DNA from 3 places in the Pseudoalteromonas thalassia genome. Region 3 is predicted to be linked to each of the others. Evidence: predicted binding sites of a transcription regulator. Region 3 holds the regulator's gene; each other region holds the start of a gene.
The links. Region 3 encodes ArgR, which controls arginine synthesis, uptake and breakdown. Its sites were predicted from a motif close to ANTGAATANNTATTCANT; they were not measured.
Positions count from the first base shown of each region.

Region 1: a site for ArgR is predicted at 6,093-6,110, ahead of gltB (glutamate synthase large subunit). Genes of this name have one in related genera too.
Region 2: a site for ArgR is predicted at 3,232-3,249, ahead of argA (amino-acid N-acetyltransferase). Genes of this name have one in related genera too.

Region 1 covers NZ_JBMMUE010000008.1:26,409-36,742, reverse strand. Annotated here, with positions in the region: gene AAEU31_RS10900 (sigma-54-dependent transcriptional regulator) at 1-917, opposite strand, end outside; gene AAEU31_RS10895 (ABC transporter permease) at 999-2,204, opposite strand; gene AAEU31_RS10890 (ABC transporter permease) at 2,215-3,528, opposite strand; gene AAEU31_RS10885 (ABC transporter ATP-binding protein) at 3,531-4,238, opposite strand; gene AAEU31_RS10880 (efflux RND transporter periplasmic adaptor subunit) at 4,260-5,513, opposite strand; gene gltB (glutamate synthase large subunit) at 6,211-10,334, shown strand, end outside.
Region 2 covers NZ_JBMMUE010000006.1:20,608-30,941, forward strand. Annotated here, with positions in the region: gene glnS (glutamine--tRNA ligase) at 1-454, opposite strand, end outside; gene AAEU31_RS08995 (DUF3083 family protein) at 683-1,753, shown strand; gene argA (amino-acid N-acetyltransferase) at 1,828-3,168, opposite strand; gene sucD (succinate--CoA ligase subunit alpha) at 3,364-4,236, opposite strand; gene sucC (ADP-forming succinate--CoA ligase subunit beta) at 4,236-5,402, opposite strand; gene odhB (2-oxoglutarate dehydrogenase complex dihydrolipoyllysine-residue succinyltransferase) at 5,580-7,091, opposite strand; gene AAEU31_RS09020 (2-oxoglutarate dehydrogenase E1 component) at 7,095-9,914, opposite strand; gene AAEU31_RS09025 (succinate dehydrogenase iron-sulfur subunit) at 9,999-10,334, opposite strand, start outside.
Region 3 covers NZ_JBMMUE010000004.1:204,373-214,706, reverse strand. Annotated here, with positions in the region: gene AAEU31_RS07180 (ABC transporter permease) at 71-1,705, shown strand; gene AAEU31_RS07175 (ABC transporter ATP-binding protein) at 1,702-2,745, shown strand; gene AAEU31_RS07170 (Dyp-type peroxidase) at 2,807-3,706, shown strand; gene argR (transcriptional regulator ArgR) at 3,703-4,170, opposite strand; gene mdh (malate dehydrogenase) at 4,397-5,332, shown strand; gene ispB (octaprenyl diphosphate synthase) at 5,420-6,391, opposite strand; gene rplU (50S ribosomal protein L21) at 6,802-7,113, shown strand; gene rpmA (50S ribosomal protein L27) at 7,130-7,387, shown strand; gene cgtA (Obg family GTPase CgtA) at 7,542-8,696, shown strand; gene folA (type 3 dihydrofolate reductase) at 8,776-9,255, shown strand; gene AAEU31_RS07130 (DUF3718 domain-containing protein) at 9,335-9,712, shown strand; gene AAEU31_RS07125 (methyl-accepting chemotaxis protein) at 9,868-10,334, opposite strand, start outside.

The sequences.
Region 1 (10,334 bases), on a different contig from region 3:
AATTGACCTGTTTTAATTGCATGGCTTAAATCTTCATTGGTTGCTGAAATGACCCTAACATTCACTTTACGCGTTTGTGTTGAACCTAAGCGCTCAAATTCACCGGTTTGTAAAATGCGTAATAGCTTCATTTGCCCAGAAAGTGGCAAGTTACCAATTTCGTCTAGAAATAGGGTGCCACCATCGGCCGCTTCAAAACGACCAATGCGCTGTTTGGTAATGCCTGTATAGGCGCCAGCTTCTGCACCAAATAACTCAGCCTCAATAAGCTCGCTAGGCAGAGCGCCGGCATTAACAGTGATAAAGGGTTTATCTGCTAATAAAGAATTGGCCTGAATTATGTGTGCAATGCGTTCTTTACCGCTGCCGTTAGGGCCTGTGATCAGCACCGAAATATCCGATTTAGCAACTTGAATCGCAAGATTAACAATGTGCTCCATAGCGGTACTTTTATATATCAAACCCACTAAATTTGCTTGTTGCACAGATGCGTCACGTTCTTGCTGGTGGCGGGTAAAGGTTTCGTTTTGCTGTTTTGCTTTACCCAGCTCTATTAGGTTATTTACACAAGTAAGTAGCTTGGCATCGTCCCATGGTTTTGGCAGGTAATCAGCAGCCCCTGCTTTGACAAGTTCAACAGCAGTAGAAAGCTCTGTCCATGCGGTGATCAAAATAATCGGAAGGTGAGGATTAATGTCTCGTAAGGCATAGAAAAGTGCTTTGCCTTCTTCGCCTGAAGTGGTGTCGGCGGTAAAGTTCATGTCTTGAATAACAAGTGCAATGCGTTGGTATTGTACGGCCTGAATTGCCTCAAAAGGGTTGCTTGCCGTAACAACATCAAAATCGTGAATTTCGAGTAACAACGATAACGCATCCAAAATGGCTGGGTTATCATCGACGATAAGTATTTTTTCCATATTATTGTTTTAGTTATTGTCCTAATAAGGGTGCAAGATGAATGCTACACTGTTAATCCAGTGTAGCATAGGTTGGGAGAACTAAATGGTTCGAGTTGCAATGCTCGGTGAGATATTCGCAGCCCGTTTTGCAGGTGCAAGTACCGCTAATAAGCTCATGACGAAAACAGCAAGTGCTGTTACAAGCACGTAGCTAATATCAAGCTGAGCAATTGAGAAGTGCTGCATGAGTAACTGGCCTAAATACACGGCAGCAATCACGCCAATCACTAAACCAACAACACATATCATGGCGTTTTCAACTAAGAAGTAGCTGATAATGGCTGACTTTCTGGCACCTAAAGCGCGGCGAGTACCAATTTGCTTTGTACGCTTGCTAATATTAAACAGCGTTAGGCCGAAAATACCTAGGGCTGTCACCAACACTAAAATAGTAATAAGTACAATCAGCATGCGCATCATTAATGTATCTTCAGCCATGTATGACTCTTTATCGTCATCTAAGCCACGAATGCGAGAGATAACGCGTTTGTTGTAGTTTTTTAACATGGCTTCTTCAACACGGTTCATAACTGATTGACGTTGACCAGGCTCCGTTCTAACTACAAAGCGTGCATTTGTTCCAGGCTTAATAAAAGGCAGCAGTGCTACGTTATCTGGACGGCTGTCTTTAAGCCATGGGCCTTTCATTAGTTCGACAACACCAATCACTTTCATTGGAATGTCACCAAAATAGACAGTTTGACCTAAACCATTGCCGTCAGGAAACAGCTCATCGAGTAGGGTTTTAGTGACAACTGTTACTTTTGAAAGCTCATCATAGTTATCGGTTACGATCACTTCGTCTTCGGTATAGTTACGCCCAGCAATGAGTTTAACGCCATAGGTATTAATGCCATGCTCATCGATAAACATGTAAGAGCTACGTGCTGATTTACTCTCTTCAGGTGCTGGCTTTAAACTAAAATCTGACGAAGAACCACTGCCCGAAAGCGGTGTGTTACTTGAATAAGCGGCATCGACTACCCCAGGTATTTGACGAAGCATGGCTTCATCAAGCTCATATTGCTGAGACGGAGACACATCTTTGCCAAACATCATGACATTAAAAACAAAAATGTCTTGTTCAGGATAGCCTGTTTCTTGGCTTAAATAGCTAATTCTGTCTTGAATAATAAACGCCGCGTTACTAACAATTGCAGTGGTGATGGCAATTTGGATCAGTAATAAAATAGCGCCAACTTTTGAGCGGCATAAGGCGTGAAAGATAGGTTTGATTTCTAACATGGTGTCTTCCTTATTGGCTCTTAAGGTAAATAGCAGGGTTGGTTTTACACACCAGCCAAGCAGGGTACAGACCCGCTATCACACAGGTGCTAATTGCAATCACAGGTGCGCTGAGTAACATGCTCAAGTCCATTGTGGCTAAGCTTTGGTAGTAGCTATAGCTTTGACGTACGCCTAATAACCCCACTTGCGCCAAAATAATTCCGAAGATGCCACCTAAGAAACCTAACATGGCTACCTCAACAATATGTTGAAAGAATATTTGGCGTTTACTGGCACCTAATGCACGGCGTACACCGACCTCAGGAGCGCGACGTAAAAATTTCGCAAGTAACAAGCCTAAGATGTTGGCAAGGCATACCGCTAAAAACATAAAGCTTAGGCCAACTAGAATTTCGTTGTCTTCGCTGACAACATTGTTGTACTTCATCCACTCATTTACATCGCGTAAGGTGGCGGTTAATTTTTCACGGTTAAAACGACCTAGCTTCTGTTGCTCTTGCATATAGGCCATTAAAAAGTCTTGGTAAGCTTGCTTTTCTGCAGGTGTTTTTAGTTCAACCCAAAACTGTAACCACACCATTTCTGAATTGAGCTTGTCATTAAAGGTATTGGTTTTTTCGTGCTTCCAACCATTGGTATTACCCCAGTTTTCAAGCTGGCGTGCTTTCATTAGGCTAAATGGTAAAAATAGTTGTTCGGTTTTATTAAATGCACCGTTATTCAAGTCATAGTATTTAGTAGTGATATCCCAATCATCAATCACGCCAATGACTTCGTAACTAGCATCATCGAGGTACACCATTTTGCCTACGGGGTTTTCACCTGCGAATAGTTTGTCGTTTAATTCTTTATTGATAACCACGACAGGTGCTGCATCGGCTTCTTGTTGCGCGCTCCAAACCCCACCATAAATAAACGATAGGTTAAACATATCGAAAAAATCAGGGGTGGTTAGACGGGCTTGACCAATAAAAGGTTTAACTTTATCTGAGTCTAAATAAACCGAAAAACCCGTTCTAACCATAGTGACACGTTTGCCACCAGCTTTGGCCTGGTTAAGATTAACCGCATCTTGATAGGTTAATTGCAGTGGCATGTTATCGACTGTCCACCACGTACGGCCTTCATCCATGGTTTGTAACTGCACAGAGTAAAGATCGCTACTTTTTTCAGGAATAGGGTCTGCCGACATCATGTGATACACAGATAAACTTGTCATGGTTACGCCAATACCAATGGCAATAGCCAGCACCATTAAAAAGCTTACTAGTGGCGTGCGCTTAAAGCTGCGCCAGCTTAAATCTAAATAATGAAGGAACATGGTTACACTCCAGCCGCTTTAAGGTTTTGGGTGCCTTGATACAAAGTGAAGTCAGCGAGTTGGCCATCAACAACTTGGATATTACGAGGTGCTCTGCGGGCAAGCTCTGGATCATGGGTTACCATGATGATGGTTGCGCCATCACGGTTGATTTGCTCAAGCAGCTCCATTACCTGACGCGCCATTAGGCTGTCTAAATTACCAGTTGGCTCATCGGCGAGTAAAAAGCGTGGTTCACCTGCAAGGGCTCTGGCAATAGCGACACGTTGCTGTTGACCACCAGAAAGTTGTTGCGGTAAGTGTTTAGCGCGTGAGGCTAAACCAACTTGCTCAAGGCATTGTTCAATTCGGCGTTTACGCTCAGCAGCTTTGATACCGCGATAACGCAGTGGTACTTCAATATTTTCATACAAGTTCAAATCTGGAATAAGGTTGAAGCCTTGGAAAATAAAACCAATTTTTTGATTACGGAGATCTGCGCGCTGGTTGTCATTTAATTTACCCACATCAATACCGTCTAGCATGTATTGGCCTTCGCTAAACGGCTCCAACATACCGGCAATGTTTAAAAAGGTGGTTTTACCTGAGCCACTCGGACCCGTTACGGCAATAAATTCACCTTCTTCTACTTGTAGGTTGAAGTCGCGAAGGGCGTGCGTTTGTACCATATCTGTTTGATATACTTTGCTGATGTTGTTCATTGTAAGCATGTTGATTATTCCTTTTATTTGTTAGCGTAAAACCAGTGTGGGTGCTTTTTTAAAGCGATCGTAATTCGAGATAATTAACTTATCGCCAGGCTCTACGCCTTCGATAATCTCGACAGCATTGATACTGCTTGCACCGGTTTTTATATCGATTAAATAAGCCATGTCACCGTCAACTTTATAAGCATGGGTGCCACCTTGTTGTAAGAATGCGCCGCGTTTTACCTGCAATACATTGTCGCGATTCTCTAATAAAATACGTGCGGTTAAGCGTTGGTTTTGGCGAATGCCAGAAATCTCATTGTCAAAGCGTACGCGGGTAGTGACCTCGCGATTATTCACTTCAGGCGAAATAGCCGATAGGGTGCCTGTTACATGACGTGCGCCTAAAGTAAGTTCTACTTGCATACCAAGACCTAGCTCGTTGGCGTAGCTTTCTGGTACTTGCAGTTCTGCTTCAAAGTTACTTAAATCGACTAATGTCATTAACGGTTGGCTTTGTGTTACCGCCTCTTTTTGTTGCACTAATAAGTTACCCACAATGCCGCTTACGCTGGCTGTAATGGTGAGTTCATTTACTTGCCTTAGTAAGTCATCAACAATCAATTGCTGACGCGCCAGATCGCGCTCTGCTGCTTTTAGCTCAAATGCGAGGGTATCTTTAGCTAAGTTGACTTCTTGCTCAGCATGCTTATAAGAAAGCTTGGCACGAGCTAAATCATCAACGGCTTTTTCTAAATCTATTTGGCTGATCAAATGTTTCTCGATAGAGATTTTAGCGCGACGGTTTTCTCTATCTGCGGCATTTAGTTCTACCTGAGCTAAATCAAGTGCTTTGGTAAGGCTCAGCTTTTGCCTGCGCGCTTCAAGTTGCTTGCGTTGTAATTCGCCTTCTAATCGCGCTAATACTGATTGTTGCTGTTTTAATTCGTTGGTTAGCTCTGGGCTGGTAACGGTTGCAATCACTTCATTTACTTCAACGCTATCACCGGCTTTTACTTTTAAATCGACAAAGCCACGTTCAGGGCTGTAAACCTTTGGCGCATTGGCTGCAACTATTTTACCGCTCGCTGCCACATCTCTGGTGAGCGTCTTTTGGCTCACTTCACTAATTTGTAGGCTTGCTGCATCAACCGAAATGCTGCCATCGTTACTGGCAAACAATGCTTGAAAGCCAAGCGCACCAACAAGTATTACACCCGCTGCTAGTAAAAGTGGTTTTTTTATGGTGTTTTTCTTTGCCACACTAATATCTTGGGCGCTGGTATCCTTAATCATCATAACTCCTTACGATTCTCAAAACACACAATCATGAAGCCAACGGCAAGCATGGTAAGTGGAGAAGCCATAAACAAACTGATAGTGAACATTTTGAAATCCTCAATTTCGCTGATGTCTTATCTATACCAGTAGCGTGCCAAAACTTAATGCATTGATTTTTAATGTATTTTATTTTATTTGATGAGTTACTGCCTGTCCGCGGACAGAAAAAGTGTCCGCAGCGGACACTTTTAAATTGCTGTTTGTTGACGCATAGGTAAAGAAACTCAGTCATTGCGACTAAGGTAGTCTGCTCAGATACATAGTTTGTAACTATGCTAAAGCCAAGAGTAAATAATGATGCAACTGTGCTAGGTGAGACCCCATAAAAAGCTGCATTGATATTCATAAGGTGAATAATTATTCATTTATTGATGCAGTTTACGTTAACGTAAAGGTGCGGGTTTTTAGATTGGTTTTTTACAAGTTGTTAAATTTGACACCAGTGTCATAAAAAAATAACGGTAAAAATACGTCTAAATGTAAAAAAATTGCTTAGTATTTAATATGTGCCTCCAAGTGAGAAATATTCAAGAATATGAATATGTATTCAAATCTCTATTGACTCATGGAACAATTGGCGATAGTTTTGTTCGTCTGCTAGCACTGTCGCAAAAGACTGAATCGCTAGTCGTTGTAGCAAGGGGAGGGGTCTATGTTATATGACTCAAAATTAGAAAAAGATAATTGTGGCTTTGGCTTAATAGCCCAGGTCAATGGTCAAGCGAGTCACCGCTTGATTCGAACAGCAATCACGGGCTTAGATCGCATGGAACACCGAGGCGGTATTTCTGCAGATGGTAAAACCGGTGATGGCTGTGGTTTATTAATGCAAAAACCCGATAGTTTCTTTCGTGCTATTGCCAGCGAACATGATTGGCATTTAGGTAAGAACTACGCAGTCGGCATGGTATTTTTAAATGCTGATCCTGTACTTGCACAAACAGCTAAAGATGTGCTGAGTGAAGAACTTGAAAAAGAAACCTTGAGTATTCAGGGTTGGCGTGTAGTGCCAACAGATTCATCATGTTTAGGGCCAATTGCAAAAAAACAACTACCGGGCTTTGAACAAATTTTTGTGAGCGCACCAGAAGGCTGGCGTCCAAAAGATTTAGAGCGTCGCTTGTATGTAGCACGTCGTCGTGCAGAAAAGCGCCTCGAAAACGATGAACATTTTTATATTGCCAGCTTATCTGGTTTAGTTACTGTCTATAAAGGCTTAATGATGCCTGTAGACTTACCTAACTTTTATTTAGATTTAGCTGACATTCGCATGACCAGTGCGATTTGTGTATTCCACCAACGTTTCTCTACTAATACACAACCTCGTTGGCCATTAGCGCAACCATTCCGCTATTTAGCGCATAATGGTGAAATTAATACTATTCAGGGTAACCGCCAGTGGGCTCGTGCCCGTGCGTACAAGTTTGCCTCACCACTTATTCCTGATTTGCAATCAGCAGCGCCTTTTGTGAACGAAAGCGGCTCTGACTCTTCAAGCTTAGATAATATGCTTGAGTTGTTCTTAGCGGGTGGTATGGATTTATTCCGTGCTATGCGAATGCTTGTGCCACCAGCATGGCAAAAGAATCGTGCCATGGATGATGACTTACGTGCATTCTATGACTTCAACTCAATGCACATGGAACCATGGGATGGCCCGGCAGGTATTGTAATGTCAGATGGTCGTTTTGCAGCCTGTAACCTTGACCGTAATGGCTTGCGTCCAGCTCGCTATGTAATCACTCAAGATGGTTTCATTACCCTTGCCTCAGAAGTAGGTATTTGGGACTACGCACCAGACGAAGTGGTTGAGAAAGGCCGTGTTGGCCCTGGTGAGCTATTAGTTATTGATACTCATCAAGGGAAGATTTGGCATTCAGATGAGATTGACCAAGACCTTAAATCACGCCATCCATATAAAGCATGGCTAGAAGCAAACGTTAAGCGTTTAACACCGTTTGAGCAACTCTCAGAGAAAGACGCGGGCAACCGTTCATTTGATGATGAAACTCTGCTTAAGTACCAAAAAATGTTTGGTTACACCAACGAAGAACTTGATAGCGTTATTCGTGTAATGGGCGAAAATGGCCAAGAAGCAACAGGCTCAATGGGTGATGACACGCCATTTGCGGTACTTTCAGAAGGTCATCGTTCACTGTTCGATTACTTCAGACAAAAATTCGCGCAAGTAACCAATCCACCGATTGATCCACTTCGTGAAAATCACGTTATGTCTTTAGCTACTTGTATTGGTAGTGAGCAAAACGTATTTAACGAAACAACAGGCCATGCTAAGCGTTTACAGTTTGATACGCCAATTTTGATGTATGCAGACATGCAACAGCTTATCAATGCTGACGATGAACATTACAGCTATTGTAAAATTGATATTACTTACACCAAAGAAGAAGGTTTAGAGAAAGCGATCACCCGTATCTGTGATGAAGCGCAAGCAAAAGCAGCGTCGGGCTGTGTAATGCTTATTCTAAGTGACCGTAACTTTAGTGAAACGCACTTGCCTATCCCGGCTGCAATGGCGGTAGGGTCTGTTCAAAAACGTTTAGTTGATAACAACTTACGCTGTGAATCAAATATCATTATTGAATCGGGCAGTGTCCGTGATGCACACCAATTTGCTGTATTACTAGGCTTTGGTGCAACAGCAATTTATCCGTATCTTGCGTATGAATCGTTAGTTGCGATGACTGACAAAAAGATCTTAAACAAGAGCTACTGTGAAGTAACCCTTGCTTATCGTAATGCGATAAATAAAGGTCTATATAAAATCATGTCGAAAATGGGCATTAGTACTGTTGCTTCGTATCGCTGTTCGATGTTATTTGAAGCCGTTGGTTTATCAGATGCAGTTGTAGAAACCTGTTTTAATGGCGTGGCAAGTCGCATCAAAGGGGCGTGTTTTACTGATTTTGATGATGACCAACGTAAACTTCATAAGCTGGCCTTTAGTAAACGTAAATTATTAAGCCATGGCGGCTTATTAAAATATGTTCATGGTGGTGAATACCATGCTTATAACCCAGACGTTATCCAAACACTGCAAAAAGCTGTGCGTTCTGGGGAATATAGCGACTATGTAGCGTACGCTGATTTAGTAAATAACCGCCCGATCACCAATTTACGTGACATGTTGGCAGTGAAAATTCCTGAAGCTGGTGTGAATATCGATGACGTTGAGCCGGCAACTGAGCTCTACAAGCGTTTTGACTCAGCAGCAATGAGTATTGGTGCGTTATCGCCAGAGGCTCATGAAGCGCTCGCGATTGCAATGAACCGTTTAGGTGGTTGTTCAAACTCAGGCGAAGGTGGTGAAGACAAACTTCGCTACGGCACAGAGAAAAACTCGCGTATTAAGCAAGTTGCATCTGGCCGCTTTGGCGTAACACCACACTACTTACGTAGCGCTGATGTAATTCAGATTAAAGTTGCGCAAGGTGCAAAACCAGGTGAGGGTGGTCAATTACCGGGTGAAAAAGTAACGCCATATATTGCAAAATTACGTTACTCGGTACCGGGTGTGACCTTGATTTCACCTCCTCCGCATCACGATATTTACTCAATCGAAGATTTAGCTCAGCTTATTTTCGATTTAAAACAAGTAAATCCAGATGCACTGATTTCGGTGAAGTTAGTTTCTGAGCCGGGTGTAGGTACTATCGCAACAGGTGTAGCAAAAGCGTATGCCGATTTAATCACCATTGCTGGTTATGACGGTGGTACAGGTGCAAGCCCACTTACTTCTGTTAAGTATGCAGGAAGTCCTTGGGAGCTTGGTCTTGCTGAAACTCAGCAAGCGCTAGTAGAAAATGGTTTACGTCATCGTATTCGTCTACAAACTGATGGTGGCCTTAAAACGGGCCTAGATATCATCAAGGCGGCTATTTTAGGTGCTGAAAGCTTTGGCTTTGGTACCGGCCCTATGGTGGCACTTGGTTGTAAGTATCTGCGTATTTGTCACTTAAACAACTGTGCGACCGGTGTTGCAACGCAAGACGATACGCTTCGTCAAAAGCATTATCATGGTCTGCCAGAAATGGCGATGAACTACTTTAAGTTTATTGCCGAAGAAGCGCGCCAAATAATGGCAAGCTTAGGGGTTACTCGATTAACCGATTTAATAGGTCGTTTGGACCTGCTTGAAGCTATTGAAGGCAAAACAGAGAAGCAAAAGAAAGTAGATTTGTCATCTGTGGTTGCGGTACCAAATAACCCAACTGGTGAGACTCTGTATTGCAGTGCACCTAATAGCTCGCATTATTTAGGTCAACTAAATGAAACCTTGCTTGAAAAAGCAAAACAAGCGATTGATGAAAAATTGGGCACCTCATTGGTAAGTCGTATTTGTAATACTGACCGCTCAGTGGGTGCGATGTTATCGGGCTACATTGCCTCTAAACATGGTAACCAAGGTATGGCTGCTGATCCTGTCTCTATTGAGCTTCATGGTACAGCGGGTCAATCATTTGGTGTATGGAATGCTGGTGGCCTTGAAATGACATTAGTAGGCGATGCGAATGACTATGTTGGTAAGGGGATGGCTGGCGGTAAGCTGGTAATTCGTCCACCGCTGGGTTCATCGTTCGAAAGCCACAAAGCGACTATTGCCGGTAATACCTGTTTATATGGTGCTACAGGCGGCAAATTATTTGCGGCAGGTTGTGCAGGTGAGCGTTTTGCAGTTCGTAACTCTGGCGTTCAAGCGGTTGTAGAAGGTGTTGGTGACAACGGCTGTGAATACATGACAGGTGGTGTGGTTTG
Region 2 (10,334 bases), on a different contig from region 3:
CTACTGGCGTATCACGGTACGGGCTATTTTTACCTGGCTCTTTTAAAGTACCACGGTATTCACGTGCTTGATCTGGCGATAAGAAACACACATACGCAAGGCCTTTTTCGATAAGCTCAACAGCATAGCCGTATAACGCATCGAAATAGTTAGATGAATACTTAATTTCACCATCCCACTGAAAACCTAACCACTGCACATCTTCTTTAATTGAATTTACGTAATTGATGTCTTCTTTTTCTGGATTCGTATCATCAAAACGTAAGTTACAAAGACCTTGATAATCTTGGGCAATACCAAAATTTAAACAGATAGACTTTGCATGACCAATGTGTAAAAAACCGTTTGGTTCAGGTGGAAAACGCGTGTGTGTAGTCGCATGCTTACCGCTTGCGAGATCTTCGTCGATACGCGTTCTAATAAAGTTACTTGGGCGATTCTCAATTTCCGCCATAGGAGCATAATCCTCAAAATATTGCATGGTGACAAAACTAATGCATTATTACAAAAACAAACCCTAACATACAGTAGTTGAGCCATGTTTATTGAAGATAATAAGCCGATTATTGAATACATTGTTTACAGACGCTGCAAAATCGGTAAAAAAATTGTTCTAACGCAATAAAATGATCATTGACTAGCGATATAGTGCCGTCAGTTTCACTACCAATAAGGAAAAAAGATGGCTTCGCTCAATCAACATAGAGTCTATATTCCAAGCTCTGCGCGTGCTAACCAGTATGTGCTAGTTGAGTTTAAACCTACTGATGAGTTTTTTGCTCAGTTTAGTAATGTAAGCTGTGCTTATAAGCGTCTTGCAAGGGAGTTATTTGCACTATGTGATGAATATGAACTGCACAATGTACATCTGATCGCTAACGATAAGTTACCTGTCGTTCGTTACCATGATGAGGCATATAGTTTAGAAACCGCTAAGCAGATTTTATTTTTCTATAACCCACAATACCACGAAGCACATAATGTGTTTGCCGCTGATGAAGTAAAATGCAAAAAAATTCGTTTATTATTTTTGGCTACAGGTGAAGATATTCGTGCTAATGCAGCAAGTTTTCACCATAACGTACAGCGCGTAATAAACTCATTACAAGAAAAGCTATTAAGCGGCCAACCTCCACTTAAAATTCGCGATCACCAGCATCTTACTTATGATTTATTTGCTAAAGCAAAAGGTCACAAAGAAAGCTATGGCTATAAATTGCGTAGCTTATATCCACGCTATCAATCTCGCCAATGTCATTTACCAACACAGCACAGTGAGATGACTTATGCTGGGTTTTCTATTCCAGTAACCCGCGCGATTAAAACGCAATTTCAACATATGTTGAATGAAGAGAATTACACGCAATTTTATCAATATATTTTTGATGCATTTAAACGAGCTTGCGAAAAACGAGCGCTAACCCTTGGTGCTTTTATCGCTAATGGTACCCGCCCTATTGTTCGTAATAGCAATATTGATAACGCACAAAGTAACAGTGAACTGCAAAAGCTAACCTTTGATTGCAGCTCAGAGCAAGTGCAATTACAACATTATTGGGATGCAAATCAACTTGTTGATTCTCTACATTTTGTGATTGCCGCAGCCGATAAAGACAAGCATGACATTGGTTATGGTAAGTTTATGAATCAAGTGCAAAGCGCAATTAATGAAGTAACTGACGAGCTGGCCTTTAATCCAACGCGCCAAGATTTACGTGTGCGCTTTTATCAGCACATTAACTATGAGTATTAATTAAATACAATATATAGAATTAGAGGTGACGCACATGCGTCACCTTTTTTATAGCAATCCACTCAGTTGTACTATCAACGGTTTTTACTTAGTTTAGTAAGGTCCAGTCGCAGCACTTTAGAACGGCGCTCATAGTTATACAGTGCCTTTTTCTTCGCCGGTAACTCATCAACGGTCACCAATTCAAAGCTTTGTTCTAAAAACCAATGAATACTGCGTGTGGTTAAAGCGAATAAATGCGAGTAACCAGCACGTTTGGCTTTATTAATAATAAAACGCAGTAGGTAACTCCCTCTATCTGCATCTCGGTATTGTGGATGAACAGCCAGACTTGCAAACTCCCCCACTTGTTCTTCAGCAAATGGGTATAAAGCGGCACAGGCGATAATTAAACCATCACGCTCAATGACAGTAAATTGCTCTATTTCTATCTCAAGCTGCTCTCTAGAGCGCCTAACTAAATAGCCCTGCTCTTCAAGCGGTCTGATCAGATTAATAATCCCGGTAATATCAGATATTGTTGCACTACGTAACTGTTCAGAGCTTTGCGGCGCGATTTGCGTACCAATGCCATCTAATGAGAAAAGCTCTTGTAATAATGCGCCATCTTCTTTGTAACTAACTAAATGACAACGATGTACGCCGCCACGACATGCATCAATGGCCGCTTGTAAGAATACCGTTGCACTTAAACATGAATCAGGTTGATTACGGTAGTTTGCTAAGACAGATTCTGCCTCATTTGGCATAAGCTCGGCAATTGCTTCACCGTTTTCATCCAAGATACCGGCCTCTTTACAAAAACCAAGCATTTTGTCAGCGCGCAGTTTTAATGCAACCTGAGTGGCAATTTCTTCAGCAGTTAAATTAAAACTTTCACCTGTCACTGAGGCGGCAATCGGACCAAGTAGTACGATACTGTTATTGTTTAATTGATGACGAATCCCTTCAACATCAATACGTCTTACACGGCCTGAGTGATGATAATCAATGCCATCGTCAACTCCTAAAGGCTGAGCGATAACAAAATTACCGCTGACCACATTCAAGTATGAGCCGGTCATAGGAGTACTACTTAGCGAGGTCGATAAACGTGCAGTAATATCGAACTGCATTGCACCCGCAACTTTCTTTATTACATCAAAAGTCGCGTTATCAGTAACACGTATTTCATTATGAAACTGACTAGTTATGCCAAATTCTTGCAGTGCCGCATTGAACTGTGGCCTTGCACCAAACACTAAAACAATTTTGATACCTAAGCTCGTTAATAATGCAACATCATTAATGATGCTACGACAACCTGGCTGATCAATTGCTTCTCCGCCGAGCATTACAACGAAAGTTTTACCTCGGTGAGCATTAACATAAGGAGTTGACTGGCGAAATCCATCTACCAATTCTGTGGTACGCACGTGATATTTACCTTTTTTAATAACAGCGTTTTATATAAAAACAAATAAACAAGGTATCAGTGTATGGAATTTTTATTCACAAATAAAGCATTATTATTCTTAATTTGCAGCTAGAATTTTCGTGCACAAACTAGGAAACTCTCAGATACAAAAAAGGCCCGCATAAGCGAGCCTTTTCTAAGAGATTAAAACTGATTACCAGCCTGTTTTCTCTTTAAGTGCAGCACCGATGTCAGCTAGTGAACGTACAGTTTTTACGCCAGCAGCTTCTAATGCAGCAAATTTCTCATCAGCAGTACCTTTACCACCTGCGATGATTGCACCTGCGTGACCCATGCGCTTACCTGGAGGAGCCGTAACACCTGCAATGTAAGAAACAACTGGTTTAGTCACGTTGTGCTTGATGTATTCTGCAGCTTCTTCTTCTGCAGTACCACCGATTTCACCGATCATTACGATTGCTTCAGTTTGCTCGTCTTTTTCGAACATTTCTAAAACGTCGATGAAGTTAGTGCCAGGGATTGGGTCACCACCGATACCAACACATGTTGATTGGCCGAAACCAGCGTCAGTAGTTTGTTTAACCGCTTCGTAAGTTAAAGTACCAGAACGTGATACGATACCTACTTTACCAGGCTTGTGGATGTGACCAGGCATGATACCGATCTTCGTTTCACCCGGAGTGATAACACCTGGGCAGTTAGGACCGATCATACGAACACCAGTTTGCTCAAGCTTAACTTTAACGTCAACCATGTCTAGTGTTGGGATACCTTCAGTGATACAAACGATAAGCTCGATGCCAGCATCGATAGCTTCTAAGATTGCATCTTTACAGAAAGGTGCTGGTACATAGATAACTGATGCAGTTGCGCCAGTTGCTTCAACAGCGTCACGTACTGTGTTGAATACTGGAAGACCAAGGTGCGTTTGACCGCCTTTACCTGGGCTTACACCACCAACCATTTGTGTACCGTACTCAAGCGCTTGCTCAGAGTGGAAAGTACCTTGGCCACCTGTGAAACCTTGACAGATAACTTTTGTATCTTTATTGATTAATACAGACATTATTTGCCCTCCGCAGCAGCAACAACTTTTTCAGCTGCGTCTGTTAGTGATTCAGCAGCGATGATGTTAAGGTCAGAATTAGCAAGTACTTCACGACCTAGTTCAGCGTTAGTACCTTCTAAACGTACTACTACAGGAACGTTTACGCCTACTTCTTTAACTGCGCCAATGATACCTTCAGCGATCATGTCACAACGTACGATACCACCAAAGATGTTAACTAAAACAGCTTTAACGTTGTCGTCAGATAAGATGATCTTGAATGCTTCAGATACACGCTCTTTAGTAGCACCACCACCAACATCTAGGAAGTTAGCTGGCTTACCACCGTGTAGGTTTACGATGTCCATAGTACCCATTGCAAGGCCTGCACCGTTAACCATACAACCAACGTTACCGTCTAGTGCAACGTAGTTAAGCTCGAAGCTTGCAGCGTGAGCTTCACGTGCATCTTCTTGTGAAGGATCGTGCATTTCACGGATTTTAGGTTGACGGTAAAGCGCGTTACCATCTACACCGATTTTACCGTCTAGACAGTGAAGGTTACCTTCGTCTGTAATTACTAGCGGGTTGATTTCTAATAGTGCGAAATCGAAATCGTTGAACATGTTAGCAAGACCCATGAAGATCTTAACGAACTGTTTCATTTGAGTAGGGTTTAAACCTAGTTTGAAGCCTAATTCACGAGCTTGGTATGCTTGTGGACCAACTAGTGGATCGATCTCAGCTTTGTGAATTAGTTCTGGAGTTTCTTCTGCAACTTGCTCGATTTCAACACCACCTTCAGTAGATGCCATGAAAACAACTTTACGAGAAGCACGATCTACTACAGCGCCAAGGTATAATTCGTTAGCGATGTCAGTGCAGCTTTCTACAAGGATTTTAGCTACTGGCTGACCATTTTCGTCTGTTTGGTAAGTAACTAAGTTTTTACCTAACCAGTTCGCAGCGAACTCTTTTACTTCGTCGATTGTTTTAACTAGCTTAACACCGCCAGCTTTACCACGGCCACCTGCGTGAACCTGTGTTTTAACAACCCACATATCACCGCCGATTTTCTCAGCAGCTGCTGCAGCTTCTTCAGGTGTATCGCAAGCGAAACCTTGAGAAACTGGTAAACCATATTCGGCAAAAAGTTGTTTTGCCTGATACTCATGCAAATTCATGATGCTTTATCCAATTTTTTATACTAAAAGAGCTGAATATTTATGCAAAATAAACAGCTATCCCAAATTGCGCACTTAGTATAAATCCCAAGGCTCCACATGAAAACCCCAGTTAGACCAAAGGCGCAAAAAAAAAGCTGTGAACAGGGTTCACAGCTTAGTTTTTATACAACCAGATTAAACATCTAGTAGTAAACGAGTTGGATCTTCAAGTAACTCTTTAATTGTTACTAGGAAGCCTACTGATTCTTTACCATCGATTTGGCGGTGATCGTAAGATAACGCTAAATACATCATTGGTAAGATTTCAACTTTACCGTTAACAGCCATTGGGCGATCTTGGATTTTATGCATACCCAAGATTGAAGACTGTGGCAAGTTGATGATAGGTGTAGAAAGTAATGAACCGAATACACCACCGTTAGTAATTGTGAAGTTGCCACCAGTCATATCTTCGATAGATAGTTTACCGTCACGACCTTTAAGTGCTAATTCACGGATACCTTTTTCGATTTCTGCCACTGATAGCTTGTCACAGTCTTTAAGAACTGGTGTAACAAGACCACGTGGAGTTGAAACCGCAATGCTGATGTCGAAGTAGTTATGATAAACGATATCATCACCATCGATAGATGCATTCACCTCAGGGAAACGCTTAAGTGCTTCAGTAACTGCTTTCACGTAGAAAGACATGAAACCTAAACGGATACCATGACGCTTTTCGAACACTTCTTGATACTGCTTACGAAGATCCATGATTGGCTTCATGTTAACTTCGTTGAATGTAGTTAACATTGCAGTTGAGTTTTTCGCTTCAAGAAGACGATTAGCGATAGTTTTACGTAAACGTGTCATAGGAACACGTTTTTGTGTACGGTCACCCATAGGTGCTGCTGGTGCTGCTTCAGCTTTTGGTGCTGCTGCAGGTGCTTTTAAGAATGTATCAACATCTTCTTTAGTCACACGGCCGTTTTTGCCTGTGCCTTTGATTTTAGATGCATCAAGACCTTTCTCAGCGATTAAACGACGAACTGATGGTGTTAACACATCAGAGCTATCATTTGATTCGCTTGCAGTAGCCTCTTCAGCTTTTGCTGCAGGTGCTTTAGCTGGTGCTGCGCCCGCTTTAACTGTACCAATTACTTGCTCACCAAGTACTGTTTCGCCTTCAGCGTGAATGTGCTCACCCATGATACCGTCTTCTTGAGCAACCACTTCAAGAACAACTTTATCAGTTTCGATATCAACTAGGTTTTGATCGCGAGTTACCGCTTCACCTGGTTGAACATGCCAAGTAGCAATTGTCGCGTCTGCGACTGATTCTGGAAGTACAGGTACTTTAATGTCCACTTCTTTACCTTCTGATGCTGGTGCTGATTGCGCCTCTGGCGCGTCTTCTGATTTTGCTGGTGCAGATTCTTTGGCAGAGTCGTCACTTGCTGGTGCAGCATCTGCATCACCAAGTAATGCAATTACTTGCTCGCCAAGTACCGTTGCACCTTCTTCTTGTGAAATTTCAGTGATTACACCATCGTTTGGTGCAACAACTTCTAAAACAACTTTATCTGTTTCGATATCAACCAAGTTTTGGTCGCGGCTTACTTTGTCGCCAACACTTACGTGCCATGTTGCAACAGTAGCATCAGCAACCGACTCAGGAAGTACAGGAACTTTAATTTCTGTGCTCATTGCTTATCCTTTCTTTTCAATAGTAAGCGCGTCTGCAACGAGCGCTTGTTGTTCTTTATTATGCACTGACATGTAACCACACGCTGGTGATGCTGATGCTTTACGACCTGCATAAGTTAATTTAGCACCTTCAGGAATTGCATCAACAAAATGATGTTGAGAACAATACCATGCACCTTGGTTTTGCGGCTCTTCTTGACACCAAACAAAATCTTTAACGTGTTGGTAACGTTGCATGATTGTATCCATCTCAGCGTGTGGGAATGGATATAATTGTTCTACACGAACAATAGCAATGTTATTTAATTCTTGTTTACGACGCTCTTGTAGTAACTCGTAATAAACTTTACCACTACAGAATACAACGCGTTCTACTTTATCTGCTGCAATATCATCGATTTCATCGATCATATTGTGGAACACACCTTCAGATAATTCTTCAAGTGTTGAAGTTGCCAGCGGATGACGAAGTAGTGACTTAGGTGTCATTACAATCAATGGACGACGTAAAGGACGTACAGATTGACGTCGAAGCATTGCATAAACTTGCGCTGGTGTTGAAGGCACACACACTTGCATATTGTGATCAGCACACAATTGTAAGAAACGCTCAAGACGTGCTGAGCTATGCTCTGGGCCTTGACCTTCATAACCATGTGGAAGTAAACATGTAAGACCACATAAACGGCCCCACTTTTGTTCACCTGAACTTAAGAATTGGTCAAATACAACTTGTGCACCATTAGCGAAGTCACCAAATTGTGCTTCCCACATTACAAGTGAAGTTGGTTCAGCTGTTGCGTAACCATATTCGAATGCAAGTACCGCTTCTTCAGAAAGTACTGAGTCGTATACTTCAAATGAACCTTGTTTTTCGCTGATGTTTTGCAGCGGCAAGTAGGTTGATGCATCTTTTTGGTTATGGATAACAGCATGACGGTGGAAGAAAGTACCACGACCTGAGTCTTGACCTGTTAAACGGATATCTGTGCCCGCATCAACAAGTGAAGCATAAGCTAGCGTTTCTGCCATACCCCAATCAAGTGGTTTTTCACCTGATGCCATTAGCTTACGGTCGTCGTAAATTTTCTTAACACGCGACTGAGCTTTGTGGCTCTCTGGGTAGCTTGATACTTTTTCACCAAGTTCTTTTAGTTTTTCAACAGAAAGTTTTGCATCGTACTCAACATCCCAATCGTGACCAACGAATTTAGCCCAATCTGAAGAGTGAGATGTTTCTGGTTGAATTTCTTCAACAACACAGTTACCGCCATCAAGACCGTTACGGTACTCATCAGCAAGTGCTTTGACTTCATCTTCTGTAAATGAACCTTCAGACACAAGTTGGTCAGCATAAATTAGGCGTGGAACTGGGTGTTTTTTGATTTTCTGGTACATAAGTGGTTGAGTCGCATTCGGCTCATCCGCTTCGTTATGACCATGACGGCGATAACATACTAAATCAATTACAACGTCACGTTTGAATTGGTTTCTGAAATCAAGTGCGATTTGAGTAACAAATGCTACCGCTTCTGGATCGTCAGAATTAACGTGGAAAATAGGTGCCTGAACCATTTTCGCAATGTCAGTACAGTATGGTGTAGAACGAACATCCGCTTGTTTTGACGTTGTAAAACCAACTTGGTTGTTTACCACGATACGGATACTACCACCACAACTAAATGCATTAGTTTGCGATAAGTTAAATGTTTCTTGAACAACACCTTGACCTGCGATTGCAGAGTCACCGTGAATAGTAATTGGTAATGCTTTAATACCTGACTTATCACCTAAACGGTCTAAACGAGCGCGTACCGAACCCATAACTACTGGGTTAACGATTTCAAGGTGAGATGGGTTAAACGCAAGTGCCATATGCACGTTGCCACCCTTTGTAGCGAAGTCAGATGAATAACCCATGTGATATTTAACATCACCTGAGCTTAAAGTATCTTTGTGTTTACCAGCGAACTCATCGAATAATTCTGATGGGTTTTTACCTAAAACGTTCACTAGTACGTTCAAGCGACCGCGGTGAGCCATACCAATAACAGCTTCTTTTTGTCCGCTTTCACCTGCACGATGAATTAGTTCTTTAAGCATTGGTACCAACGCATCACCACCTTCAAGTGAGAAACGTTTTGCACCAGGGAACTTAGCCCCTAAATATTTTTCAAGGCCATCTGCAGCTGTTAATCCTTTAAGGATACGTAGCTTTTCTTCTTTAGAGAACGTTGGACGTGATTGCACTGATTCTAAACGCTGTTGTAACCAACGTTTTTCTTCAGTTGAAGTGATGTGCATATACTCTGCACCAACTGACCCACAATACGTGGTCTTAAGTGCTTGGTATAGCTCACCTAAAGGCATGGTGTCGCGACCTACGGCAAACGAACCCACATTGAATTCACGGTCAAAATCAGCTTCAGATAAATCGTGGTATTCAAGTTCAAGATCTCGAACTCGTTCGCGTTCCCAGATACCTAATGGATCTAGGTTAGCATTTTGGTGACCACGGAAACGGAAAGCATTAATAAGTTGTAGCACTTTGACCTGTTTAGGATCGCCAGAGCCACCCTCTGCTACCACTACTTCTCTATGCTTGTTTTTAGCAAGCTCCGCAAATTGTGAACGAACCTCTGAATGTTTTACGTCAACATCCACACCATCTACTTTTGGTAATTGTTCGAACACTTCTCGCCATTCTTCTGGCACAGAAGTCGCATCATCTAAGTACGCTTCATAAAGCTCTTCTACGTAAGCAACGTTTCCGCCGTTTAAGTGAGAAGATTCTAGCCATGCCTTCATCACACCTTCGTGCATTTATAAGCCCTTTTCTTTAGCGCAGAAATTAATTGTTGTAAAAACAAGGTGGTTAATCACTTAACCACCTTACATATTCAAGCTTTAAACAGCGCGGTTTAAAAGCATTGATTTGATTTGTCCAATTGCTTTAGTCGGATTAAGACCTTTAGGACACACGCTAACACAGTTCATAATACTGTGACAACGGAACACGCTGAACGCATCGTCAAGATCTGCAAGACGCTCTTCAGTCGCTGTATCGCGGCTATCAGCCAAGAAACGATACGCATGAAGAAGACCCGCAGGACCGATGAACTTGTCTGGATTCCACCAGAACGAAGGACACGATGTAGAACAACATGCACATAAAATACACTCATATAAGCCATCTAACTTATCACGTTCTTCGATAGATTGAAGACGCTCACCCGCCGCTGG
Region 3 (10,334 bases):
GAGGTTTTTCCTCGTCTTTTATAAAAGCTGTTTTTTAACAGCTTTTATTTTATCTGGTATTAATCCACTTATGCATGTGAAGTTTTCGTTGTCGCGTTGGCAAGTATTGGCTTGGCTAATCGGTTTGCTACTTGTTACGCCGCTAGGTTTTTTATTGTTTGAATCTCTGCAAGGTGGTTCGGATGTCTTTCAGCATTTATTCGATACTGTTTTGTGGGACTACACGCGTAATACCCTTGTACTCATAGCAGGGGTTGGGTTATTGAGCTGTGTTATTGCGCTGCCGCTTGCGTGGTTGACTGCGTACTGTGAATTTCCTGGTCGAAAACACTTTGAATGGGCACTGATGCTGCCTTTGGCAATGCCAACTTATCTCATTGCTTATGTTTATACGGACTTACTTGATTATGCTGGGCCTGTGCAAATTGCGCTCAGGGACTGGTTTGATTGGCAGTCACCCGATGATTATTGGTTTTTTGATATTCGAACTTTGCCGGGTGCAATTATTATGATTGCATTAGTGCTGTATCCGTATCTTTATCTTATTTTTAAAACGGCCTTAAGAGAGCAATCTTTTAAATTAGTGCAAGCTAGTCAGTTAATGGGGTTATCGCCATTACAAAGCTTTTTGCGGGTAAGTTTACCGCTTGGTCGAGGGGCAATTGTGGCAGGAGTTACGTTAATCAGTATGGAAGCTATGGCTGATTTTGCCACTGTTAATTACTTTGCAGTGAGCACATTAACGACCGCTGTTTACGATACCTGGCTTGGCTATTATTCATTAACCGCTGCGGCAAAAATATCAGGCATTATGCTGCTTATTTTGTTTCTCACTATTATGGTTGAGCGCTTTAGTCGTCGTAATCAAGCTGTGTATGAACGCCAATCGAGCATTAACAGCGCAACCTTATATCGCTTAAAAGTTAGCACAGCATGGGCTGCAAGTTTAGTCTGCACAGTTGTGCTGGTACTTGCTTTTATCTTGCCAGTTGGAGTGCTTGTTAAATACGCCATTGTCTATGCAGATGAAGCATGGAATGGGGCATTTTTTAATTATGCTTGGCAGAGCTTTAAAGTCGCCATTGTTGTCAGCCTAGTGACAATCCTTCTTAGCTTGTTGGTACTGTTTTATCAGCGTATTGCTAAACAAGCGTATCCACTCATTCCGGGGCGTTTAGCAAGTACGGGTTATGCGCTACCGGGTACGGTACTGGCGATTGCGGTATTGTTACCACTAACACAAATTGATGATGCACTTAATCAATGGCTTGAACCAATAGGTTTATCGCCGGGCTTACTTCTGAGTGGGACATTATTTGCGATGATTTTTGCGTATATTGTGCGCTTTTACGCGATTGCACATGGCGCCCTTGAAAGCAGTTTTTTACGTATTAGCCCTTCTCTTGATATGGCAAGTCAATCTATGGGTAAAAGTGCATTTCAAACCTTGTATAAAGTACATCTGCCTTTACTTAAACGCGGCATTTTAACCGCTGGGCTTCTGGTATTTATTGAATGTATGAAAGAGCTACCCGCGGCCTTGTTATTACGACCGTTTAATTTTGAAACTCTTGCAACTCATGTTTTTCAATATGTTAGTGATGAGCAGTTAGAGTTAGCGTCTATCTCGGCCCTATTTATTGTGTTAGTCGGGCTTATTCCTTTGTATTTCGTTAATCGTTCGATGGAGCAAAATCATTCATGAGTCATTTGATAATTAAAAATTTAGCTTATCAATACAATGGCACTAAGGTATTGGATGCGCTTAATTTGAATGTTGAACAAGACGAAATCGTTTGCCTGCTGGGGGCAAGTGGTTGCGGTAAAACAACGACGTTAAAAGCGATTGCCGGAATTATAGAGCCCTCACAAGGTTTTATGAGTATTGATTCGCTTGTCGTTAATGATGATAAGCATTTTGTTGCACCAGAAAAACGTAATATTGGCATGATGTTTCAAGATTACGCGTTATTTCCTCACTTATCGGTGAGCGACAATATTGCATTTGGTTTAACCAATATGAGTAAGTCGCAAAAGCGTGAGCGCGTGGATGAAATGCTGAGCTTAGTTAAGTTAACTGGCTGTGCAGAACGTTATCCGCATCAATTATCAGGTGGTCAACAACAGCGTGTTGCAATTGCTCGTGCGCTTGCTTATAAACCCAGCTTGTTATTACTTGATGAGCCATTTTCTAATATCGATACGCAGGTTCGCTTTGAGTTAATTGCCGACATCCGCCGTATCATTAAAGCTCAGCAAGTATCAGCAGTGTTTGTTACCCATTCGAAGGAAGAGGCGTTTGCTTTTGCTGACACCTTGGCTGTAATGCATGGTGGAAAAATAGCCCAACAAGGCTCATCAGAACAGTTATTTAGCCAACCTAACTCAAAGGAGGTTGCAGAGTTTCTTGGTACAGGCATATACTTAACGGCGAAAGTCTTAACGCCAACTGAATACGAAACGGCGTTTGGTGTAATACATTCACTCACAGTAAATAACAGTGCTCACAAACAAGGGCAAGTTTATGTACGGCCTCATTATATTCAGTTATGTGAAGCTGATCAGAGTGATGAAAATAGCCTGACAATTTTGCACAGACGCTTTATAGGCACACGTTATGTTTATCGTGTGAATATAGCGGGGCAGGAGTGTGAAGTCGCTGCAGAGCAAGACCGCGTGTTTGCAGTTGAGCAGCCTGTAAAAATAAAAATAATGCCGCACACAGTCAATTTTTTTCATGATTAGTACTGCTTAACAATCTTGAATTCTTGGCTAGGTGCAAATAACGAGAAGCTAAGGATTCACTATGGCGCAAGCGCAATCTGGGATTTGTGCTGAAGCAAACTTACATGGTTTGCACCTGTTTTTTAATGTTTATGATGGCCATGACGAGTCATTACGTAAAAAGCTAAAACGCGTGAGCGTCATTCAAGATGAGTTTGCGGATCAGTTCTCAGAAGCCATGCTGTCGTGCGTGGTTGCGCTTGGTGCGCAATATTGGCCGCATATTTTGCCTGAGTTTATTCCAAGTCAATTACAAAGCTTTCCTAATGTGACTCATAGTGAACATGTTATGAGTGCACAGCCATTTGATTTATTTGTACAAATTCGTTCAGACCGTGAAGATGTTAACCATCTTTTTGCCCTACAGATCCTGAAATTATTTACGCCAGATGTAGAGCTTGTGGAGCAAGTGCGTAACTTTCGTTTTTTAGATGGCCGCGACTTTAACGGCTTTATTTATGCGGGTGACACCCCTCATGGTAGACAAAAGCGCAGTACGGCATTGATAGACAGGCCGGGGCATTTTGAAGATCAAGGCAGCTACATTCATGTTCAGCGCTTTGTGCACGATTTAAGTGTTTGGCAACATTTGTCGTTATCAGAGCAAGAGCAAATTATGGGGCGTACTCGGCTTGATAACACCTTAATTATGCCTGCACTCGAAACTAGTCATGCAGTGCGTAGTGAACTAAAAGATGAAAATGGCCAGCCGTTGATACTTAATCAGAGCATGCCGTTTGGTGATGTTCATAAGCAGGGTATTTTAATGGTGTCATGTGCCGCGCAAGGTGATGCGTTTGAGCAGGTATTAAAGAGTCGCTTGGGGCAGGGCGATTGTTACGACCATTGGCTTGATTTTACTCAAGCCGATATGGGGTCGGCGTTTTTCGCCCCGTCAGTAAACTTTTTGAAGCAGCTTTAAACTGTATCGAATAAAGTGCGCACGCGATCAAGCGTGACATCTATTTCAGAAATCTTTGCAGGAGCGATAAAAATTGTGTCGTCACCTGCAATTGTACCAAGTACCCCATCAGCTTTACCTAATGAGTCCAGTAAGCGCGCGATAAGTTGTGCTGCACCTGGGCTGGTACGAATAATAATCATCATTTCGTTATGCATAATATCGATAACGAGTTGACGCAATGGGCTTTTCGCTGTTGGTACTCCCATTTCAGCGGGTAAGCAATACACCATTTCTTGTTTTGCATTACGGGTGCGTACCGCGCCAAACTTGCTTAACATGCGAGAGACTTTACTTTGGCTTATGTTGTCGAAGCCTTGATCTTTTAATGCTTCGACAATCTCACCTTGTGAGCCGAAGTTTTCTTCTTTTAATAGCGCTTTGAACGCTTTGATTAGTGCTTCTTGTTTGTCTTGTGGTTGCATGTTGCCGTATCTGTAGTCATAAAACGTGAAGTAATTCTACACAACTCTGCATACTTATGCAGTACTAGTTTACATTTCTCGCCCTAAATGCTGTGTGTTTACAGTATAGTTTACAACTATGGTCGAAATTATACGCGAAATAAGCAGGATAAATTTGTTTTTAGTCGCTAATTTCATTATCTTTAGGGCCACAAATATTTCCTACCTCAAATTACGGAGAATTCCAATGAAAGTTGCTGTTTTAGGCGCAGCTGGCGGTATCGGCCAAGCATTGTCTTTATTATTAAAAACAAGTTTACCTGCAGGTTCTGAATTATCATTATACGATGTTGCCCCTGTTGTTCCTGGTGTAGCGGTTGATCTTTCTCACATCCCAACAGACGTTAAAGTTGAAGGTTTCGGTGCTGATAACCTAGACGATGCTTTAGTTGGTTGTGATATCGTTCTTATCCCAGCGGGTATGCCGCGTAAGCCGGGTATGGACCGTGCGGACCTTTTCAACGTAAACGCAGGTATCATCAAAACATTAGCTGAAGGCATCGTTAAAAACTGTCCTAAAGCGTTAGTTGGTATCATTACTAACCCAGTAAACGGCACTGTGCCAATCGTTGCTGAAGTATTCAAAAAAGCGGGTACTTACGATGCTGGCCGTGTATTCGGTATCACAACACTTGACGTGATCCGTTCAGAAGCATTTGTTGCTGAACTTAAAGGTTTAAGCGCTACTGACGTTAAAGTTCCAGTGATCGGTGGCCACTCAGGCACTACAATCCTTCCTCTTCTATCTCAAGTTGAAGGTGTTACTTTCACTGACGAAGAAGTGGCAGCATTAACTCCACGTATCCAAAACGCAGGTACTGAAGTTGTTAACGCTAAAGCGGGTGGCGGTTCAGCGACTCTTTCAATGGGTGCAGCAGCAGCACGTTTCTGTATGTCTTTAGTTAAAGGCTTACAAGGTGAAGAAGTGGTTGATTACGCATACGTTGCAGTTGAAAACGGTGACGCAGCATACTTTGCACACCCAGTACGTTTAGGTAAGAACGGTGTTGAAGAAATTCTTTCTTACGGTGAATTAAGCGCTTTCGAAGAGCAAGCTAAAAACGACATGCTTGAAACGCTTAATAAAGACATCCAAGAAGGTGTTGATTTCATCAACGGTTAATTCCGATAGATGATAGGTGCTATTAAAGCACCTAAAACAAAAAAGCCTGCATATGCAGGCTTTTTTAATGGCTCGAATAAATAGAGTTTAATGATCGCGGGCAACGGCGATGCGTGCCAAGCTCTCTAATGCTTGCTTGTATGGCGTTTCTGGTAAAAATGCAATACAGGCGATGGCTTTATCAGCCTCTTGCTCTGCCTTTTGCATTGTAAACTCAAGTGCTTTGGTATCAGCTAACGCCTCAAGAATGCTGTCTAGGTGATCCATACCATTGCCAAGTTCAATTGCTTCACGAACGAGCTTGATTTGCTCTGGCGTGCCTTTTTGCATGGCATAAATAAGCGGTAAGGTAGGTTTACCCTCGGCTAAATCATCACCAATGTTTTTACCAAGTTGCTCAGCATCGGCGTTGTAATCAAGCACATCATCAACAAGCTGAAAGGCTGTTCCTAAATGCATGCCGTAAAGGTTTAATGCCTCAAGCGTTTTATCATCTTGTTCAGTGATAATTGCTGCAAGGCCAGTTGCTGCTTCAAATAACTTAGCTGTTTTGCTGTAAATGACCTGCATATAGCTTTGCTCTGTGGTGTCAGGATCGTTACAGTTCATTAGCTGTAATACTTCACCTTCAGCAATGACATTCGTTGCATCAGCTAAAATTTCCATGATTGGCATTTTACCAAGACCAACCATCAACTGAAATGAGCGTGTGTAAATAAAATCACCAACTAGCACGCTAGCGGCATTGCCAAACTCAGCATTTGCTGTAGGCGTACCACGACGTAAATGTGACTCATCAACAACATCATCATGCAGTAAAGTTGCAGTGTGAATAAATTCGATGATAGTGGCCAGTGTAATGTGGTCTTTACCTTCATAGCCTAAAGCTTTTGCTGCTAAAATGGCCAACATAGGGCGAACACGCTTACCACCGCTGTTTACTATATATAAACCGAGTTGATTGACCAATGCGACATCTGAGCGCATTTGGGCATGTATAAGTTGATTGACGTCATTCATCTCATGATCGATTAACGTCTGGATAGCTTTTATATCCATTGATCTCCGAGCCAATATTTATGGGTATACGAGGCTGATTGTACAACAAAAAAAGCACTTGCTCGATATTTTGTGCTGATTCAGTAAAAAAACACTGTAAAGTTTTTTATTTTAAATCAAATTTGAACAGTTAATTGTAGTTGTTTGGTTGAATAGTAAACATGCTTGCATTTATTTAACGGCGCTTTTGACGTGTTAATTTAATTGTCATGAGATCGTAAAAACCGCTTGGCATACGGTGTTTTTAGGATAGAATAAGGAAAAATATTGAATTGCTCTCAATGCAGCTATTTTTTATTCATTTTATAGCAAAAGAGGCTTGCTAGTTTTTGCGCATTAGCGTAAACTTCGCGCCCTATTGAAGAATATTTTAGTTGCGTCGATTTGAGGGCGCACAGACGGAGTTAATTATGTACGCGGTTTTCCAAAGTGGTGGTAAACAGCACCGTGTGACTGAAGGTCAAACAATTCGTCTTGAAAAATTAGACGTTGAAACTGGTGCAGCAGTTGAATTTGATTCAGTACTTTTAGTTGCTGATGGTGAGAAAATCGAGATCGGTGTACCGTTCGTAAACGGTGGTAAAGTAACAGCTGAGGTTGTTTCACACGGTCGCGGTGAGAAAGTGAAGATTGTTAAATTTAGACGTCGTAAGCATTCTCGTAAGCAAATGGGCCATCGTCAATGGTTCACTGAAGTTAAAATCACTGGCATTAGCGCTTAATTAGAGGTACTGAGAAATGGCACATAAAAAAGCAGCTGGTAGTACTCGTAACGGTCGCGATTCAGAAAGCAAACGCCTAGGTGTTAAGCGTTTTGGTGGCGAATCAGTTCTAGCGGGTAGCATCATTGTTCGTCAACGTGGTACTCGTTTCCACGCTGGCGCAAACGTAGGTATCGGTAAAGACCACACTATCTTCGCAAAAGCAGATGGTAAAGTTCAATTCGAACAGAAAGGTCCTTTAAACCGTAAATACGTAAATATCGTAGCTGAGTAATCATCTCGATATTTGAAAAACCCCGCCTTTGCGGGGTTTTTTGTTTTAAGGCAAATAATAAGGCGTGTAAATATATATCTAAGCTAAGCCTGCAATCAGAAGGGCTTAGGTATATAATAGAGTTATTAACAAGCCAATCTTAAAGTGAGTAATCATGAAGTTTGTAGATGAAGTAGAAATTCGTTGTGACGCGGGTGATGGCGGCAGCGGTGTCGTATCTTTCCGACGTGAAAAATATGTACCAGACGGCGGTCCTGATGGCGGCGATGGCGGCGATGGCGGCAGCGTTTATCTACAAGCCGATGAAAACTTAAATACCTTAATTGACTATCAATTTGAGCGTTTTCATAAAGCAGAGCGCGGCACAAATGGCCAAAGCCGTAACATGACAGGTAAAAAGGGCGCTGATTTGACGCTTAAAGTACCTGTAGGTACGCGTATCACTGACGTTGACACTGAAGAGTCACTAGGTGATTTAACTAAACATGGTCAAAAAATTGTAGTTGCGAAAGGTGGTTTCCATGGCTTGGGAAATGCACGTTTTAAATCAAGTACTAACCGTGCACCACGTCAAAAGACACTAGGTACACCTGGTGAAGTTCGCAGCCTACGTTTAGAGTTAATGTTACTTGCAGATGTTGGCTTACTTGGCTTACCAAATGCCGGAAAATCAACGTTTATTCGCAGTGTTTCAGCAGCGAAACCAAAAGTGGCGGATTATCCGTTTACGACGCTAATTCCTAACTTAGGCGTGGTTCGTCCTGATGCAAATAAATCATTTGTGATTGCTGATATTCCAGGTCTTATTGAAGGGGCTTCAGAAGGTGCAGGCCTTGGTATTCGCTTCTTAAAGCACTTAGAGCGTTGTCGTGTATTACTACACATTATTGATATTATGCCAGTTGATGGCACCAACCCTGTTGATAATGCCTTTGCAATTATTAACGAGCTGCACCAATACAGCCCTAAACTTGCAGAAAAGCCGCGTTGGTTAGTTTTCAATAAGATTGATTTATTGCCGGAAGATGAAGCTGAAGCGCTATGTAATGAGATTGCTCAAGAGCTAGGTGAAGAAACTAATGTTTACCGCATCTCTGCAGCGAATAAGCAAAATACCCAAGCATTATGTCATGACATCATGGCGCTGCTTGATAGTATGCCGAAAGAAAAATTCGCTGAAGAAGAGAAAGAAGAAGTTGAATTTAAGTGGGATACTTACCATCAGAAAGCAACATCTCAAGACGATGATGATTGGGATGACGACTGGGACGATGATGACTACGATGTAGAAGTTATCTACCAACGATAAAATTTGAAACTGAAAAGGAGCCATGCGCTCCTTTTTTATTAATAAGAAAAAAGTATTAAGGTTTAGTGTGAAAATTTCAATGATTGCTGCTATGGCAAATAACCGAGTAATAGGTCAAGACAACCAAATGCCATGGCATTTACCTGCCGATCTGCAACACTTTAAAAAAGTAACCATGGCAAAGCCGGTGATCATGGGGCGTAAAACTTTTGAATCAATTGGTCGTCCATTACCTGGCCGTCAAAACATTATTATTACTCGTAACGCCGATTACAGTGCACACGGCATTGAGGTAGTCACTTCGCCTGAGGCAGCGTTGGCATTAGTCGCTGATGTTGAAGAAGTCATGATTATTGGTGGCGGAAATATCTACGAACAGTTTTTACCTCAGGCTGAGCGATTATATTTAACGTTCATCGATCTTGAAGTTGAGGGTGACACTCAGTTTCCAGATTACGAAAGTGTTGCTAATTGGACGGTTGCTGAGCAAGAACAGCATCAGCCTGATAACAAAAACCCTTATTCGTATACCTTTGTAACCCTGTATAAAAATTCGTAACATTATTGCGGTAAAACTAATTGGTTGGTATAATAATGTCCGATATTTCTACGAAGAAAGTATTGCATAAGGGCAAAATATGATGAAGTTATCTAACTTATTACTCGTGGCGGCAGTTGTTTCGGCTTCGGTTGCGTATACCGCACCAGCGAAAGCTGATGACCAATTAGCTGTATCTATCTGTGAATATATCGCGGCAGATGATAAAAACCGTTTACGTGATAAGCTTAAGAGCTCACGTGTTAAAATTCGTAACATTTTTGACGCTGTAAAATGTAATGGTAATAATATGCTTCGTCATGCTATCGAGAGCGGTGCTGCTGATACTGGTGAGTACATTGTTAAGAACTTATCAAAAAGCTCTTTAGAAGATGGTGCTGACATCGCATGGGCTGAAGCAAATGGCCATGGTGGTTCACCACTAATCGCTGTTATTAAGGACCGCGCAGGTCTTTAATACTAAAAGTAAACAGATTTTGAAGAAACCGCACAGAGTGCGGTTTTTTTATTTGTATTATGCCAATTCGTAATAATGCTTAATCATGCTGAGACAATAAAAAGAGTAAGCCCAGCGATAGGCTAGGCTTTAGTCAACATTCGTGTTTTTAACCGTTAACTAAACTTATCAGTTTCCTTTTCTAAATCAGTTGTTAGACCTTTAATTAGATCAGTTGCTGTGTGCGCTTGATTAGAAACATCTGCCGTTTGTGATGCTGTATCAGAGATGATAACGATACGTTTGGCAGTGTCTTCGCCTGCATCGAGCTGTTCTTTAGCGGCAATTGCGATTTGGTCGCTCATTTGTGCTATGGCACTTAGTGAGCTGGCAACACGCTTTAGCTCATCATTGGCTTTTGTGGATTTTTGCACTGTTTGTTCACTGGTTGAAATACTTAGCGAGACAGCAGACTTGGCATCCTGAGTTGCTGCTTGTAACTTGCCAATCATATTACGTATTTCTTCTGTGCTGGTTTGTGTGCGCTGAGCAAGTCCGCGAACTTCGTCGGCAACCACAGCAAAGCCTCGTCCTTGTTCGCCGGCGCGCGCAGCTTCTATTGCCGCATTAAGCGCAAGTAAGT